Regions from separate parts of the Kitasatospora sp. NBC_00315 genome, predicted to be linked through region 4. Evidence: riboswitches for the same ligand, from Rfam matches in the RefSeq annotation. Region 4 holds a riboswitch; each other region holds the start of a gene.
What was found. A riboswitch is a leader RNA that binds a small molecule or an ion and turns the genes downstream of it on or off. The one in region 4 is predicted to bind cyclic di-AMP.
Positions count from the first base shown of each region.

Region 1: another riboswitch for cyclic di-AMP. It lies ahead of OG823_RS13795 (transglycosylase family protein); the one in region 4 lies ahead of OG823_RS05690 (transglycosylase family protein).
Region 2: another riboswitch for cyclic di-AMP. It lies ahead of OG823_RS25360 (NlpC/P60 family protein); the one in region 4 lies ahead of OG823_RS05690 (transglycosylase family protein).
Region 3: another riboswitch for cyclic di-AMP. It lies ahead of OG823_RS05000 (peptidoglycan DD-metalloendopeptidase family protein); the one in region 4 lies ahead of OG823_RS05690 (transglycosylase family protein).

Region 1 covers NZ_CP108025.1:3,438,000-3,442,165, forward strand. The annotation lists gene eno (phosphopyruvate hydratase) at 1-1,240, opposite strand, end outside; gene OG823_RS13795 (transglycosylase family protein) at 1,529-2,389, opposite strand; cyclic di-AMP (ydaO/yuaA leader) riboswitch at 2,395-2,564, opposite strand; gene OG823_RS13800 (cytochrome P450) at 2,775-4,082, opposite strand.
Region 2 covers NZ_CP108025.1:6,082,543-6,086,708, forward strand. The annotation lists gene OG823_RS25350 (NYN domain-containing protein) at 1-594, shown strand, start outside; gene OG823_RS25355 (NlpC/P60 family protein) at 849-1,877, shown strand; cyclic di-AMP (ydaO/yuaA leader) riboswitch at 2,289-2,461, shown strand; gene OG823_RS25360 (NlpC/P60 family protein) at 2,472-3,581, shown strand; gene OG823_RS25365 (NlpC/P60 family protein) at 3,821-4,166, shown strand, end outside.
Region 3 covers NZ_CP108025.1:1,184,321-1,188,486, forward strand. The annotation lists gene OG823_RS04995 (DHA2 family efflux MFS transporter permease subunit) at 1-1,095, shown strand, start outside; gene OG823_RS05000 (peptidoglycan DD-metalloendopeptidase family protein) at 1,289-2,341, opposite strand; cyclic di-AMP (ydaO/yuaA leader) riboswitch at 2,345-2,523, opposite strand; gene OG823_RS05005 (MFS transporter) at 2,827-4,166, shown strand, end outside.
Region 4 covers NZ_CP108025.1:1,355,446-1,359,611, reverse strand. The annotation lists gene OG823_RS05695 (class I SAM-dependent methyltransferase) at 1-256, shown strand, start outside; gene OG823_RS05690 (transglycosylase family protein) at 414-1,712, opposite strand; cyclic di-AMP (ydaO/yuaA leader) riboswitch at 1,699-1,859, opposite strand; gene OG823_RS05685 (sirohydrochlorin chelatase) at 2,699-3,604, opposite strand; gene OG823_RS05680 (DUF397 domain-containing protein) at 4,121-4,166, shown strand, end outside.

The sequences.
Region 1 (4,166 bases), 2.1 Mb from region 4:
CGGCGGCGTCGTCGAGGATCTCCTCGATGCGCAGCAGCTGGTTGTACTTGGCGACGCGCTCGGAGCGGGCCGGGGCGCCGGTCTTGATCTGGCCGCAGTTGGTGGCGACGGCGAGGTCCGCGATGGTGACGTCCTCGGTCTCACCGGAGCGGTGCGACATCATGCAGCGGTAGCCGTTGCGCTGGGCCAGCTCGACGGCGTCCAGGGTCTCGGTGAGCGAGCCGATCTGGTTGACCTTCACCAGCAGCGCGTTGGCGGTGCCGGTCTCGATGCCGCGGGCGAGGCGGGTCGGGTTGGTGACGAACAGGTCGTCGCCGACCAGCTGGACCTTGTCACCGAGCTTGACGGTCATGGCCTTCCAGCCGTCCCAGTCCTGCTCGTCCAGCGGGTCCTCGATGGAGACCAGCGGGTAGGCGGCGACCAGCTCGGCGTAGTAGTCGATGAGCTCGGCCGAGGAAAGGCCCTTGCCCTCGAACTGGTAGGCGCCGTCCTTGTAGAACTCGGAGGCGGCGACGTCGAGCGCCAGCGCGACGTCCTTGCCGGGCACGTAGCCGGCCTTCTTGATGGCCTCGACGATGAGGTCGAGCGCCTCGCGGTTGCTCTCCAGGTTCGGGGCGAAGCCGCCCTCGTCGCCGAGGCCGGTGGAGAGGCCGCGCTCCTTCAGGACGCCCTTGAGCGTGTGGTAGACCTCGACGCCCCAGCGGACGGCCTCGGAGAAGGACTCCGCGCCGATCGGAGCGATCATGAACTCCTGGATGTCGACGTTGGAGTCCGCGTGCGAGCCGCCGTTGAGGATGTTCATCATCGGGACGGGCAGGACGTGCGCGTTCGGGCCGCCGAGGTAGCGGAACAGCGGCAGGTCCGAGGCCTCGGAGGCGGCGTGCGCGACGGCCAGCGAGACGCCCAGGATGGCGTTGGCGCCGAGCGAGGACTTGTCCGGGGTGGCGTCCAGGTCGAGCATGGCCTGGTCGATCAGGCGCTGCTCGGTGGCGTCGTAGCCGACCAGCTCCGGGCCGATCTGCTCGATGACGGCCAGAACGGCCTTCTCCACGCCCTTGCCGAAGTAGCGGTTCTTGTCACCGTCACGCAGCTCCAGCGCCTCGAAAGCACCGGTCGAGGCGCCCGAGGGGACAGCGGCACGGCCGGTGCTGCCGTCGTCGAGACCGACCTCGACCTCGACCGTGGGGTTGCCACGCGAGTCGAGAATCTCACGGGCTACGACGACATCAATGGACGGCACGAGGCATCTCCTAGCGGAAGCAGGTACCCGCAAACTGTTGTGGTGTCTGCGGATGATTGCGGAGTCGTTACGACCAGAGCCTAACCGCAAGGGCTCGCTGGGCCACGTCGGCCCGGGTCCCGTCTCAGGGTGTGGCCCGGCTACCCGTCAGTAGTTCACCTGGATGCCGCGCGGGATGCACCCAGAGCAGAACGAAGGGGGCCGTACCGGATATGTACGACCGCCGCACCCGCCTCTCGGGCGGCCCGCCCGGCCCGGGCCCGCGCGCGGGCGGGCCCGGACCGGGGGTCAGGCCCGCCCGAGATCCAGGACCTGACCCGGCACGATGAGGTCCGGGTCGCCGCCGACGACCGGACGGTTGCCGTCGTACAGCGCGCTCCAGCCGCCGGCCACGCCCTGGCCGCCGGCGATGGAACCGAGGGTGTCGCCGCTCTGCACGGTGTAGCTCCGGCCGCCGGTGACGGGAGCGGTGGCCGTGGCGGCCGCGGCCTGCGGGGCGGCCTGCGCGGCGGCGCCCGCGTACTGGTCGTAGACGCTGCGGTGGCTGGTCCAGTACCAGTCGCCGTTGTCCTGGTACCAGAAGACCCGGGCGTCCGCGTCCCAGCCCGTACGGCCGGTGAAGTCGGGGTTCCGGTCGGCCGTGTCGTCCGACCGGTCCGCCCCCGGCGGCGCGGCGGCCGAGCGGGAGTCGGCCGAGCGGGAGTCGGCCGAGGACTCCGCGGAGGAGGACTCGGTGACGGAGTCGGAGGTGTCGGCCTGGGCGGCCGGGCCGCCCTTGCGCAGGCCGGCCTTGCCCGAGCAGACCGGCCAGGCGCCGGGCCCCTGCGCGGCGAGCACCTTCTCCGCGACCGAGATCTGCTGCCCCTTACTGGCCCGGTGCGCCTGTGGGGCGTACTGGCCGCCGCCGTAGGCCTTCCAGGTGCTCTGACTGAACTGCAGCCCGCCGTAGTACCCGTTGCCGGTGTTGATGCTCCAGTTCCCGCCGCTCTCGCACTGGGCCACCTTGTCCCAGATGGTGACGGGGGCCGCGTGGGCGCCGGTGGCGGTGAGGAGCGGCATCGAGAGGCCGATGCCGGCCACGCCCGCCACGGCGATGACCTTCTCGGTCCGGGTACGACGACGGTGACGACCGTTACCAACGAACAGCATGAGGATGTCCCTCTCCGCACGCCTGCGAGGTGAGCTGTCGGGTTCGGACCGGGAGGTGGCCCGGCCGCCGGTCGCAGGAACGATCCTGCTAGGGCGGCTTCACCCCAAGCCGTGGGGAACGGCAGAAAAACCTGGGTCCCCCGCCCCTGCCCGAGGGTCTGGTCGGTTTCCCGGAGGCGCGGCGGGCAGGACTCGGCGTTCCGCGCACGGGGCTCGCAGCTGCGAACTGCAGGGAGAGTAGACAGATCCTCAGATCAATCACAAGCTCATATCGCTCACATCACGCGGAAATTACGACAAGCATTGGATCGTCTACAAACCACACCCATATGTACGGATTGATACGCCTTCTGACCGCCCATGACCGGTTCTGTCCGACACGCCGTCAGGGCGAGTCGACCGGATCCGACGCCTTCTCCGGCGTGAATTCGATCGGCAGTTCCCGCAGTCCGCGCATGATCAGGCCACCGCGCCAGCGCAGATCGGCCGGATCCGCCGCGAGGCGCAGATCGGGCAGCCGGGTCAGCAGCGTCGCCAGCGCGGCCTGCCCCTCCAGTCGGGCCAGCGGGGCGCCGATGCAGTAGTGGATGCCGTGACCGAACCCCAGGTGCGGGTTGTCCTTGCGGGCGAGGTCGAGCGTGTTCTCGTCGGCGAACCGGGCCGGGTCGCGGTCGGCCGCCGCCAGCACCACCAGCACCGGATCACCCACCGGGATGTCCACCCCGCCGATGGCCAGCGGCTCGGTGGCGAACCGCCAGGTGGCCAGCTCCACCGGACCGTCGTAGCGGAGCAGCTCCTCGATCCCGGTCTCCAGCAGCCCGCGCTCGCCACGCGCGAGGGAGCCCTGGAGCAGATCGAGCTGCCCCGGGTTCCGGAACAGCGCGTACATGCCGTTGCCGATCAGGTTGATCGTCGTCTCGAATCCCGCGAAGAGGAGGACGAAGCACATCGCCGCGGCCTCGTTCTCGGTGAGGTGCTCCCCGTGGTCGCTCGCCCGGATCAGATCGGAGATCAGGTCGTCCCCGAGATCGGCCCGCTTGCGGTGGATCAGCTCCAGCAGGTACGCCCGGATCCGCTTCACCGCCCTGGCCACCCCGCCGCGCGGGCCGCCGCCGTGCCGGATCATCATCGCGGCCCAGTCGCGGAAGTCGTCCTGGTCCTCCGGAGGAACCCCCAGCAGGTCGCAGATCGCGTAGATGGGGAGGGGGAAGGCGAACTCGTGGATCAGATCGGCCGATCCGCGCGCCGCGAAGGAGTCGAGCAGGCGGTCGGTCAGCTGCTGGACCCTCGGTCCGAACTCGGCCACCCGGCGCGGGGTGAACGCCTTGGAGACCAGTCGGCGCAACCGGGTGTGGTCCGGCGGGTCGATGTTGAGCAGGTGCGTCATGAGGTCCGCCTGCCGCTCCCCCGGAATGCCCACCCGGCCCGTGCGGTGCGCCTGCTCGCTGTGATGGGCGGGATTCTTGGAGAGCCGGCCGTCGGCCAACGCCTGTCGGGCGTCCGCGTACCGGGTGACCAGCCAGGCCTCCACCCCGCTGGGGAGGGTCGTGCGGTGCACGGGGGCGTGCTCGCGCAACCACGCGTAAGCGGGGTACGGATCGGCGGCGAACTCCCACGTGAACAGGGGCGGCTGGGCGGGCGCCCCACCGGAGCGCTGCGGTTCGGGCTGGTCGGTGTGCGGCTGAACAGGCATGTCCCGACGGTATCCGGTGGGCCGAAGGCGTGAGCCTGGTCACCTGATGGGTAATCCCTGTCGCAGAGGGTCGTGACGTGCCTA
Region 2 (4,166 bases), 4.7 Mb from region 4:
CGCAGCGTGGAGGACATGCGGCTGCGGCTGCTGCTGGACACCGTGCTCCAGTCGGCCCAGGGGCTGCAGCGGGAGCTGGCGCTGCCGGTCGCCCAGATCCATCCGGCCGACCTGGTCGAGGCGGTGCAGCCGGCCTCGGCCTCGCCGCACGACGTGGCCCGGCGGGCGCTGGCGGAGGACGATCCGGCGCTGCTGGACCAGTTGCTGGCGATCCCGCAGGTACATCTGCTGGTGGACGGCTACAACGTGACCAAGACCGGCTATCCGACCCTGCCGCTGGAGCAGCAGCGGATCCGGCTGCTCGGCGGCCTGGCGATGCTGGCGCAGCGCACCCAGGCGGAGGTCACCTGTGTCTTCGACGGCCAGGACCTGGACGTCCCGGTGATCCTGGCGCCGCCGCGCGGGGTCCGGGTGCGGTTCAGCCGTACCGGGGAGACCGCGGACGAGCTGATCCGCCGCCTGGTGCGGGCGGAGCCGCAGGGGCGTCCGGTGGTGGTGGTCTCCACCGACCGCGAGGTGGCCGACGGGGTGCGCGACGCGGGGGCCCGGCCGGTGGCGTCGATTCTGCTGCTCAACCGGCTGGCGCGGTCCTGAGACGTCCGGCCCCTCGGACCGTCGCGGGGCCGGTGCGCGGGCCCGGCGGGGGCGGGCGGGGGCGCCCGGAGTGACAGCTGGTCAGCGGCTTGGTGACGCGGGTGTGTGGGTCACGTGAAATCCCCGCCGGAGCTCCAGGTTCATGGTCCCGTGGGAGTGGCGGAAAGCTCTGATCTTCACTAGGGTCTGGCGTCAAACCTATTTCCGGATACTCACTCGTTCGGGTGAGTCCGCAGAAAGAAGGAGCGGGTCTTTTGGCCTCCCACCGCCGTCCTAAGCAGCCGAGCCGCGCACGGGTCTCCGTGCTCACCGCTGCGGCGGCGACCGCGGTCGCCCTCTCCGCCCAGATGAGTGCCCACGCCGCGCCGGCGCCCAAGAAAGAGGACGTCAAGGCGCAGGTCGACCAGCTCAACACGGAGCAGGAGCAGGCGGCGGAGCGGTACAACGGCGCCAAGGAGCGGGCCGACCAGCTGCGCAAGCAGGCGGACCAGCTGCAGGACCAGGTCGCGCGTGGCCAGGACCAGATGACCCACCTTCAGGCCGGTCTGGCCGAGGTGGCCGGCGAGCAGTACCGCACCGGGGGCATCGACCCCTCCGTCCAGCTGATGCTCACCTCCGACCCCTCCGGCTACCTGGAGCAGGCGGCCAGCGTCCAGCAGGCCACCTCCAGCCAGGCGGACGCGCTCAAGGGCCTCCAGGACCAGCAGCGCCGCCTGGACCAGCAGAAGATCGAGGCCGCCGCCGTCCTCGCCTCGCTGGACGAGACCACCAAGGACCTGAACCAGGCCAAGGCGGACGTCAACAAGAAGCTCCAGGAGGCGAACGCGCTGCTGAGCCAGCTCAGCGCCTCCGACCGGGCCTCGATCACCCAGGGGGACGGCCGCGCCTCGCGCGACTCCGTCCGGGTCGACCTCTCCGCGCTCCCGCAGGCCGCCGGCTACGCCGGTGTCGCGGTCGCCAAGGCGATGAGCAAGCAGGGGTCGCCGTACGTCTGGGGCGCCACCGGCCCCAGCACCTTCGACTGCTCGGGCCTGATGGTGTGGGCCTACGGCCAGGCCGGGGTCTCGCTGCCGCGTACCTCCCAGGAGCAGGGCAACGTCGGCGCCCGGGTCCCCTCGCTCGCGGACGCCCAGCCCGGCGACCTGATCGTCTACGGCAGCGACCGGCACCACGTGGCGATGTACATCGGCAACGGGCTGGTCGTGCACGCACCGCACACCGGTGACGTGGTGAAGGTGATGAAGGCGGACGCCATGCCGATCAACACCATCCGCCGGGTCTGACGCACCGGGAGGCGCCCGGTGCCGGGCGCCCCGGGCCTCTCCCGCTCGGCCCCTGCGGGCCGGCCGCCCTCGGTCGCGGCGAGCGGACAACGCCCGCATAACGGACATTTGCTGACCGTTCGCCACATCCAACACGCCCGAACCCGGGGAAATCGTTCTGTGATCTGGAACACCCCCGGCCGGCGCTCCGTGTGACCAGCTGATGAAAAACAATCAGCCCTCCGTGGGATTCCGGTCACGGATGGTCATATGTGCCACCGAACTCGGCCGTCATTCCAACTTTTTTCCTACAACGATTTGAACGGATCACGGTTTCGTTACTAGGGTCATGCCTCGAACCACCGCACAGTCGATCACCCAGTCCGGGTGGCGGCGGGGGTTACCGCCGAGTCCGCGAAACAGCCGGGCAGTCAACTGCTCACGGGGAAGCCCCTGTGGGGGTGCTGTGGAACGGAGCCGGGGAACCATGTTCCTCGGGGTGAATCGGCGCCAGGTCGGCCGCGTGCGGCCGGTGAGGCGTCGTAGGGCATGTCTTCCAGCCCGAACCCGTCAGCTCACCCGGTAGGCGGACGTAGGAAGAAGGAGTCCGCCTTCGTGGCGTCCCATCGTCGTCCCAAGCCTGCCGGCCGTGCCCGCGTGTCGATCATGACCGCTGCTGCCGCCGCCGCCGTGGCCCTCTCCGCGCAGTCCGGCGCCCACGCCGACCCCGCGCCGACCAAGGACCAGGTCAAGGAGCAGGTCGACCAGCTCAACGAGCAGGCCGAGGTCGCCACCGAGCAGTTCAACGGTGCGCAGGCCAAGCAGCAGGAGCTGCAGAAGCAGGTCGGTGACCTGCAGGACAGGGTGGCCCGTCAGCAGTCCCAGGTCACCGACCTGCAGGGCGGTCTGGCCGAGATCGCGGCGGAGCAGTACCGCAACGGCGGCATCTCGCCCACCGTCCAGCTGATGCTCTCCAGCAGCCCGGACAACTTCCTGACCCAGGCCGGTTCGCTCAACCAGGTCGGCGACTCGCAGAGCAGCGCGCTCAAGGAGCTCCAGGCTCAGCAGCGCAAGCTCGACCAGGACAAGTCCGAGGCGCAGGGCAAGCTCGCCGAGCTGGACTCCACCACCCAGCAGCTCAAGGCCAGCAAGGACGAGGTCCAGGGCAAGCTGGCCAAGGCCACCGAACTGCTCAACACGCTGACCGAGCAGGAGCGCCAGGCCCTGCGCGCCGCCGAGGCCAAGTCCGCCGCGGACGCCAAGGCGCAGGCCGACGCCGCCAAGGCCAACACCGACCGCGCCTCGCGCGACAGCGGCCGCAGCTCGCTCAGCGCCTCCACCGGCTCCGCGCCGGCCTCCTCCGTCCCGGCCAGTGGCCGTGCCGCCGCCGCCATCGCGGCCGCCGAGAGCAAGCTCGGTTCGCCGTACGTCTACGGCGCCACCGGCCCGAGCTCCTTCGACTGCTCGGGTCTGACCGGCTGGGCCTACGCCCAGGCGGGCGTCACGCTGCCGCGCACCTCGCAGGCGCAGGCCTCGGCCGGCACCCGGATCGGCACCAACATCGCCAACGCGCAGCCCGGCGACCTGATCATCTACTACAGCGGCATGACCCACGTGGGCCTCTACGTGGGCGGCGGCCAGATCATCCACGCCCCGCACACGGGCGCGGTGGTCCGCTACGAGTCCGCCACGGTGATGCCGATCGCGGCCATCGTGCGCATCTGACCTCCCGCCGAAGCGGCGGTACCGACAGGCCCGGCCCCCGATCCCCGGGGGGCCGGGCCTGCGGCTTTCCGGGGAGCCGAGTGGATGTCCGATTAGGGGTCAAATATTCGTGTTGAGAGGGGTTTGGACTCGGTCGCGCTGACTCGCTAACGTCTGCCACCTGGCCCCCGCACGGACGGCCGCCCAGCCCGGGCGGCGGCGGTGGCCGGGCCGCAGGAATGGAGCCGCGCCGTATGGCGATGCACCGTCACCAACTGCCAGGTGTGCACACACTGGTCCGCGCGCTGGTGCTCACCGCCGCCGCCAGTACCGCGCTCGGCGTGACGGCCGGCGGCAGCGCCTTCGCCAACCCGGGTGCCCCCGGTGGGCCGCCCGACCGCAACGATGTCAAGGCCCAGGTCGACCAGCTCTACGGCGAGGCCGAGCAGGCCTCGGAGAAGTACAACGCGGCCCAGGAGTACCAGCGCAGGCTGATCGCCGAGACCGGCGCGCTCCAGCAGCAGGTGGCGCTCGGGCAGGACGAGCTCAACCGGCTCCGCGGCGACCTCGCTGTGGTCGCGGGCGCCCAGTACCGGGCCGGTGGCA
Region 3 (4,166 bases), 170 kb from region 4:
GGTGTGCGGACGCTGCCGATGGTGGTCGGTCTGCTCGGCACCTCGATGGTGTCCGGGATCGTGGTGAGCCGCACCGGCCGGTACCGGATCTTCCCGATCCTCGGCACCGCCGTGATGGCGGTCGGCCTCTATCTGATGTCGACGATGGACCGCTCGACCGGGACGTGGCTGGAGTCCCTCTACATGTTCATCCTGGGGCTCGGCATCGGCCTGGCGATGCAGGTCCTCACCATCGCCGTCCAGAACACCGTCCCCTACCACGAACTGGGCACCGCGACCTCGGGCGTGACCTTCTTCCGTACGCTCGGCAGCTCGTTCGGCACGGCCGTCTTCGGCACCCTGTTCAACAACCGGCTCGGGCCCAACCTGGAGCAGGCCTTCGCCCAGTCGCCGGGGGTCCCGCCGGAGGCGGTCCAGAGCCCCGCGGGTCTGCGCGCGCTGCCCGAGGCGCAGGCGCTGCCGTTCATCGACGCGTACGCCGACACCATCAACTACGTCTTCCAGTGGGTGGTGCCGGTCGCCCTGGTCGGCTTCGTGGTCGCCTGGTTCCTCAAGGAGGTCCCCCTGCGCGACAGCGCCCGGGCCGGCGCCTCGGACATGGGCGAGGGCTTCGGGGCGCCCGACAGCGCGGACGCGGACAAGCAGCTGGAGCGGGCACTGGCCAACGTGCTGCGCCGGACCAAGGGCCGCCCCGAGGTCGGTCGGCGCCTGCTGGCCGACTCCGGCAGCGCGGCCGCGCCGGAGCAGGCGTGGATGCTCGGTCAGATCTACTGGCGCACCCGCCTGCAGGGCGGCGCCGTGCTGAGCGCGATCGCGGCGGCGCACCACATGCCCGAGGAGGTGCTGCGGCCCGCCGCCGAACGGACCCTGGGCGCCGGGTACGCCGAGAGCGACGGCGACCGGCTCACCCTCACGCCGGCGGGTCAGCGCGAGGTCGACCGGTTGGCCGAGGCCTGGCGGCGCTGGCTCGACCACCACCTGGACGACTGGGACGTCACCGACCCCACCGACCGCGCCCGTCTGGACCGCGCCGTCGAATCCATCGCGGCCCGCCTCTTCGAGGACGACCAGCACGACGAACGGGTGCCCGCCTGAGAACCGGCCGCCCGAGGCCGGGCGCCTTCGCCCCGGCCGGGGCGTCGAGGGGCCGGGCGCCGAGGGTGACCGATGGACGGCGGGTGCCCCGGAAACGCCGACTGGTCGGGCCCGCAGCGATGAGCGTTCGCTGCCGGCCCGACCGGTGTCATGCGTTACCGCGGTGGTACGGCCCGAGGGGCCGGACCGGGTGTCAGATGCTGACGCCGTGCGCGCGCAGGTACGCGATCGGGTCGATGTCCGAGCCGTACTCCGAGCCGGTGCGGATCTCGAAGTGCAGGTGCGGGCCGGTCACGTTGCCGGTCGCACCGGAGAGGCCGATCTGCTGACCGACGGTCACGGTCTGGCCGATCTTGACGCCGATCGAGGACAGGTGCGCGTACTGGGCGTACTTGCCGTCGGCGAGCTTGATCTCGACCTCGTTGCCGTAGGCGCCGCCGGGGCCGGCCTTGACCACGGTCCCGGCCGCGACGGCCTTCAGCGGGGTGCCGGTGGAGGCGACGAAGTCGGCGCCGGTGTGGTGGCCGCTGGCCCACATGGAGCCGGGCACGCCGTAGGCGGTACCCAGGTGCGGGTTGGCCACCGGGGCGGTGTAGCCGGAGGAGTTGCTGGTCACGGCGGCCTTGGGGGCGGCAGCGGTGGTGGTCGGCGCGGCGGCGGCGGGCTTCGGGGCCTGGGTGGCCTTCGGAGCCTGCGTCACCTTCGGAGCCGGGGCCGGGGTGGCCTTGGCGCTCGGGGCGGCCTTGGCGCTCGGGGCGGGCTTCGCGGCCGGCGCGGAGTCCTGCGAGACCTTGGGGGCCGCGGCGGCCGGGGCCTGGGCGGCGGCGGCCTTGCTGCCGACGACCAGCTTCTGGCCGGGGAAGATCAGGTTCGGGTTGGACCCGATGACCTGGCGGTTGCTGTCGTACAGGGCGTGCCACCCGCCGGTGACGTTCTGGGCGGCGGCGATCTTCGACAGGGTGTCCCCGCCGATGACCTTGTAGCTCACCTCGACGGCGGCGGCCGGAGCCGCGGCAGCGGCCGGAGCGGCGGCCGGGGCGGCGGTCTTCGCGGCGACGGCGACGGCGTCGGTGCTGGTGGCACCGGTCCAGGTGGCCGACTTCTGCTGGGACTTGGCGGCCGGCACCTCGTGGGCCTGGGCGCTGACGGCGGTCACCAGGGGGAGGGCGAAGACGGCGCCGGTCACGCCGGTGGCGATGCCGATGCGGGCGAGACGGCTGACACGGTTGTTTGCCTGTGCGGGCATGGGGTATTTCCTCTCCGACGCCTGCGAGGTGAGCTGTCGGGTTCGGGCTGGAGTTGCCCGGCCGCAAGCGCGGCTTCACCCCGAGCCGTCCCGGAATCCCGGGCCGGCGACTTACCTGTGGGTCCCCCACTCCTGCCGTGCAGAGTTCGTTCGAAGCCCCCGGGCAGCGGCAGGACTAGGCGTTCCACCCGGTGGGCCCACCCGGACATTGGCCGGGCGGTCGCTGAAGCAAAGCCCATCGGCCCGGGCAAATCAATCCCGATCACGTTTGGCACCGGAATTTCACGGGAATCCCAGGAAATTCAGTGACTCTCCGAATGATCGACTGTGCAGTACGTGCACAATCCAATTGCACTGCGCTACTGATCCACCGCCCTGCGGTCACTTTCTCGGCCCTGCGTCGGTGGCCGGACACGCTCGGCCACCACCCGGACGCGCCGCTGGTGACCCTTGTCACGCGGGCCCCGGAAGCGCAGGATCGAGCCGTGAGAACCGACGGCGCGGGCACCCTGGCACTCGGCACCGCACAAGGGCGCTGGGTGGTGCTGGCGACCGTCCTGGGCTCCAGCATGGCGATGCTCGACGGCACCGTCGTCAACGTCGCACTCCCCCGGATCGGCGCCGATCTCGGCGCCTCGCTCGCCGCCCTGCAGTGGACGCTCAACGCCTATCTGCTGAGCCTCGCCGGGCTGATCCTGCTCGGCGGGGCACTCGGCGACCGCTACGGACGGCGCCGGGTCTTCCTCATCGGCGTCGCCTGGTTCGCCGCGGCCTCGGCGCTGTGCGCGCTGGCACCGAACGTCGGTGTGCTGATCGCCGCGCGCGGCCTGCAGGGCATCGGCGGAGCCCTGCTCACCCCCGGCTCCCTCGCCATGCTCCAGGCGGTCTTCCGGCCCGACGACCGCTCGGCGGCGGTCGGGCTCTGGTCCGGGCTGGGCGGGGTGTCGGCGGCGGTCGGCCCCTTCCTCGGCGGCTGGCTGGTGGACGGGCCCGGCTGGCGGTGGATCTTCCTGCTCAACGTCCCGCTCGCCGCCGTGGTGCTGGCCGTGTCCCTGCGGCACGTCCCGGAGAGCCGGGACGAGAGCGCCACCGGCGGTTTCGACGTGCTCGGCGCCGTCCTCGCCGCGCTCGCCCTCGGCGGGGTGACCTACGCGCTGACGGCCGCGGGCGAGGGCCTCTCCCCCGCCGTCTGGATCTCCGGCGCGGCCGGACTGCTGCTCGGCGCCGCGTTCGTGGTCACCGAACGCCGGCGCGCGGCCCCGATGCTCCCGCCGGAGCTGTTCGCCTCGCGCCTGTTCACCTCGGTGAACCTGGTCACGCTCTGCGTGTACGCCGCCTTCAGCGGGGTGTTCTTCCTCCTGGTGGTCCAGCTGCAGACGGTCTCCGGTTTCACACCGCTGACCTCCGGCCTCGCGCTGCTGCCGATCACCGTGCTGATGCTGGCGCTCTCCTCGCGGGCCGGGCGGCTGGGCAAACGGATCGGCCCCCGGCTGCCGCTCGTCGCCGGTCCGATGATCTGCGCCGCGGGCGTCCTGCTGATGCTGCGGATCGGCGCCGGCGCCTCGTACTGGACGGACGTGCTGCCCGCCACCACCGTCATGGGCTGCGGGATGGTCCTGCTGGTGGCGCCGCTCACCGCGACCGTGCTGGCGGCGGTCGACGTGCGCCGGGCCGGCATCGCCAGCGGCGTCAACAACGCCGCCGCCCGCGCGGCCGGACTGCTCGCGGTGGCGGCGCTGCCGGCCCTCGTCGGCCTGAGCGGCGAGGCGTATCAGGTGCCCGCCGCGGTGGACTCGGCCTTCCGCAGCGCGATGGCGATCTGCGC
Region 4 (4,166 bases):
CAGGATGGGCCTGACCCTGGGTTCGCGCGGTGTGGTCGAACGCTTCCGCAGGGACGCCGCTCCGGGCTCGGCGGCGTCGATGTGGGTCTGGGAGATGCCGCAGGACCCGGTCGGCTGGCTGGACGGCCTGGGCTGGGAGGCGGAGACCTTCACCCTGCGTGAGCGTGCCGCGGCCTACGGGCGCCCGGTGCTCGGCCCGTCGCAGCAGGACGAGGGCGCCGGCGGACTGGTCTCGGCGGTGCGCGCGGCGCACTGAGCATCTCGAAGGCCGGCCCCCGCGGTTGACGGGGGCCGGCCTTCGACCGTCCGTCGTTCCTGCGGGTACGGCGACGCCGCCGCCCCTGGGAGGAGCGGTGGGCTCCTCCCAGGGGCGGCGGCGTACGTGCCGTGCTGTCGCGCGTGGTGCTACCGGATCAGATCCGGCCCGCGAAGTCCGGCGCCCAGTTGGCGACGGTCATGGTGCGGACACCGGCGCTGGGGTTGGCGGCCTCGACGTAGCTGCCGTTGCCGGTGTAGATCGCGACGTGGTAGACGCCCGAGTCGCTGCCGTTGTTGGACCAGAACAGCAGGTCGCCCGGCTGCAGGTTGTCCAGCGAGACGTGGGTGGTGGCGGCGGCCTGGTCGGCGGCCACCCGCGGGATGGAGATGCCGGCCGCGCGGAACGCCGCCTGGGTCAGGCCGGAGCAGTCCCAGCCGCCGTTGCCGGTGCCACCGTAGATGTACGCCTGGCCGACCTTGGACTCCGCGAAGGAGACCGCGGCGGCCATGCTGCCGGTGGCGGCCTGCGTGGTGGTCGTGGTGGAGGCGGTGGTGGCGGTGGTGGCCGTGTCGGTGGCCGACGAGGAGGCCGCGGGGGCCGTGGTGGTCTTCGCGGCGGACGAGTCGGTCGACTTCGAGCGGTTGAACCAGTCGAACTTCTTGCCCGAGGTGTCGGTGGCCGAGCTCTTGGTGGCCGTGCCGGCACCGCCGAGGGCCAGGTGCTGGCCCGGGTAGATGGTGTCGGCGCCGTTGGTCAGGACGGACTTGTTGAGCTCGTACAGACGCTCCCAGCCACCCTGGACGTGGTTCTTGTCGGCGATGGAGGAGAGCCAGTCGCCGGCGATCACGGTGTAGGTGCGGGTGCTGTCGCCCGAGCCGCTCTTCTGCGACCAGGACTTGTCGCCCGACCAGGAGTTGCCCGACGCGGAGCCGGTGGAGGAGGAGCTGTCGGAGGTGGAGCCGTCGGACGCGGCCGGAGTCGAGGCGGCCGGGGCCTGGGTCGCCGGGGCGGCCGGCGTGGTGGTGGCCGGGGCGCCGGTGTCGACGGCGGCGGGTGCGCCACCGGCGGTCAGGCCCGCCTGGACGGAGCAGACCGGCCAGGCGCCGGGGCCCTGGGAGGCGAGCACCTTCTCGGCGATCGCGATCTGCTGGTCCTTGGTGGCCAGGTTGGCCTGGGACGCGAAGGCGGTGCCGCCGAACTCGGCCCAGGTGCTGGAGGTGAACTGGAGGCCGCCGTAGAAGCCGTTACCGGTGTTGATGCTCCAGTCGCCGCTGCTCTCGCACTGCGCGACCTTGTCCCAGGTGGCGACCGAGGCGGCGTTCGCCGAGCCGGCGGTGAGGCAGGGGATCGTGAGACCGACGCCGGCGACGCCGACAGCGGCGATCAGACGACGGGTGCGGCCGGACATGCGGGTGCCGTTGGTGGTCAGCATGAAGACGTGTTCCTCTCCCACGCCTGCGAGGTGAGCTGTCGGATTCGGGCTGGAGTTGCCCGGCCGTGCTGAGCACGGCTTCACCCCTAGCCCTGAACCGGTGCTGGACCGGTCCGGGGCGGCTTACCTGGGTCCCCCGCGCCTGCCGTGGTGCGGTGTTCGCGCTGCCAGCGCATCCGACGGCAGGCCTCGGCGTTGCGGATGAACTGGGTTCGTGTGACCACGAACGGGGAGCACGTTAAGCAGACTTAAGTTCAAACTGCAAACATGTGTGACGCTCCTCACGCAGCCTTCACGAACTGCGCGGGTCCGGATCCATCATGATCACATAACGCCCGTTTCGGGCAAAGTCCTTGCCCTCGGCGGGATCTGCCGACCCTTCAGGGAGCCCCGGGGGTGCGCCGGCCGGCCGGTGGGAGGGTACGGAACCACGGGCCGCGAAGGCCCGCAACCGGAGCGGTGCGAGTCGGCTTTCGGGACCAAGGGCCCTGCGGCGCAATCTGGTACAACGCGACAGACCTGGATGAAGCGGCCTTACCGGACACTTCGGGGCGTTCGGTGTCGGATCGCACCGAGGTGCTCCCGGCCTGCGGTCGCCGACATGGTGATCGTCGACGGGGGGCGGGTCGACCGCCCATCGGACATCAGGGACATAAAGTGCCAAAGGGCATCACATGCCGTCGTCGTGGCCGAGTTGAGCCCCGGTCACTGGAGCCCCGGTCACCGGAGCCCGGTCACCGGAGTGCCGCGCGCGCGTCCCGGGCGGTCGTCCGGCGCTGCCGCGTGGCCGGGCGTGCGGCGCGAGCCCGGCGGGCCCGGGCCCGCGGATCCGTGGCACGGGGACGGGGCGGAGCGGGGGCCGCAGTGGGCGGGCCCGGGGCCCCAGGGCCAGGGGGCGCGGAAGGGCGTTCGCTCCGGCTGCCGGCCGGGGCCCGAGCCGCCGACGCGACAGGGCCCCGGAGCAGCTCCGGGGCCCTGTCGCGCGGTGTGCTTCGTACGGAGTCGTGCTACTCCGCGACCTGCTCGTCGGCCCGGTCGTGCTCGGGCTCCTGCTCCCGGGCCTGCTCCGCCTCGGTCAGTGCGACCTCCAGGGCGGACAGGTACGTGGAGGCGATCAGCTGGCCGACCGTCGGGTAGGCGCCGAGCGGCGCGGCGCTCGGGCAGCCGGTCTCCTCGGCGGCCGTGGCGAGCAGCTCGGTGTCGGCCTCCGGCCCGATCACCAGCGGGGCCAGCGCGGGCCGCTGCGAGCCGGTGGCGCGCAGGTGGTCGACGGCCGCGGCCACCGAGCCGGGGACGTCGAGCGCGGCGGCGACGACCGGCACGGCGAGCCGCGCGGCCAGCAGCACGCCGGTGATCTCGGCCGCGGCTGCGGCCTCCTCGCCGCCGACGGTGGTGAGGACCACGCCGTCCGCCGCGGTGGTGATGGCGAACAGCCGGGCCCGGTCGGCACGGGCGAGCCCGGCCTCGGACAGCCGTACGTGGACGGCCTCGGCCAGCAGCGGGTGCGGACCGAGCACGTCGGTGACGGTGGCGCCCCGCTCCGCGGCCAGGCGGTGCAGGCCGGCGAGGAAGCCGTGCGGGCCGGGCAGCAGCGGCACCACGATGGGTGCGGGGAGACCGGCGGCGAGGGCCTGGCCGATCAGGTCGCCCACGCCGGGGCCGGTGGCCTCGCCGGACGCGTTCGGCAGGTAGGCGGCGGCGGCCTCGACGCCGGACTGCTCACTGCGGACGATCGAGAGGAGTTCGTCGACCACGGGGCGCGACTCGGGCCCTTCGGCTGCCGGCACGGCCAGCACCAGGGGCGGGGAACCGACCGGGATCTCGGGGCGCTCGGGTCGACGATGGCGCCCCCGCGCACGGGAGCCTGGAGTGCGGACGGGCAGTGGCGCGCCCGGGATGGCTGCGGTGCTCATGGCGGAGATCGTAGGACATCGGCCGGGCAGAGTCGCAGTCGGCTACCGATATCGGACAGCCCGCATGACGTCATATCGGTCAGAGAGTGACAAACCGTGCCACGTATTCACGTCTGCTCCCCGATGCCCTCACAGCCTTCGGGGGGATCGCGGTGCGAAGTGACATGTATCACACACATTCCGGCGACTGACTGTGGGTCACGGGGACACGACTCCCGGCAGCCGAAGATCAACATTATGCGGGGGTGCGCCTACGGGCGGTTATGGCGCGGGTCTGGATTCGGTCAAGTTTGTCCGCTTACGTACCGTCAATCGATCGACATGCCCGGCGGTTGCACCGACATCCGGCGTTCCTCGTGCACCTGCACCGTCCCGTGCTGATGCACGTGCACTGGAGCTATCATCACGTCAAAGTGAGGCGGGTGCCGGGCCGGCAGGGGAGCCGGGCCGGTCGATCGCGGCCTTCGGGCCGTACGCCGAGCTGGACGACCACTCCGGTTATTTCGGGAGACTTCAATGCACCACACGTACAACGGCATGGCGGCTGCGGACCTCGACGGAG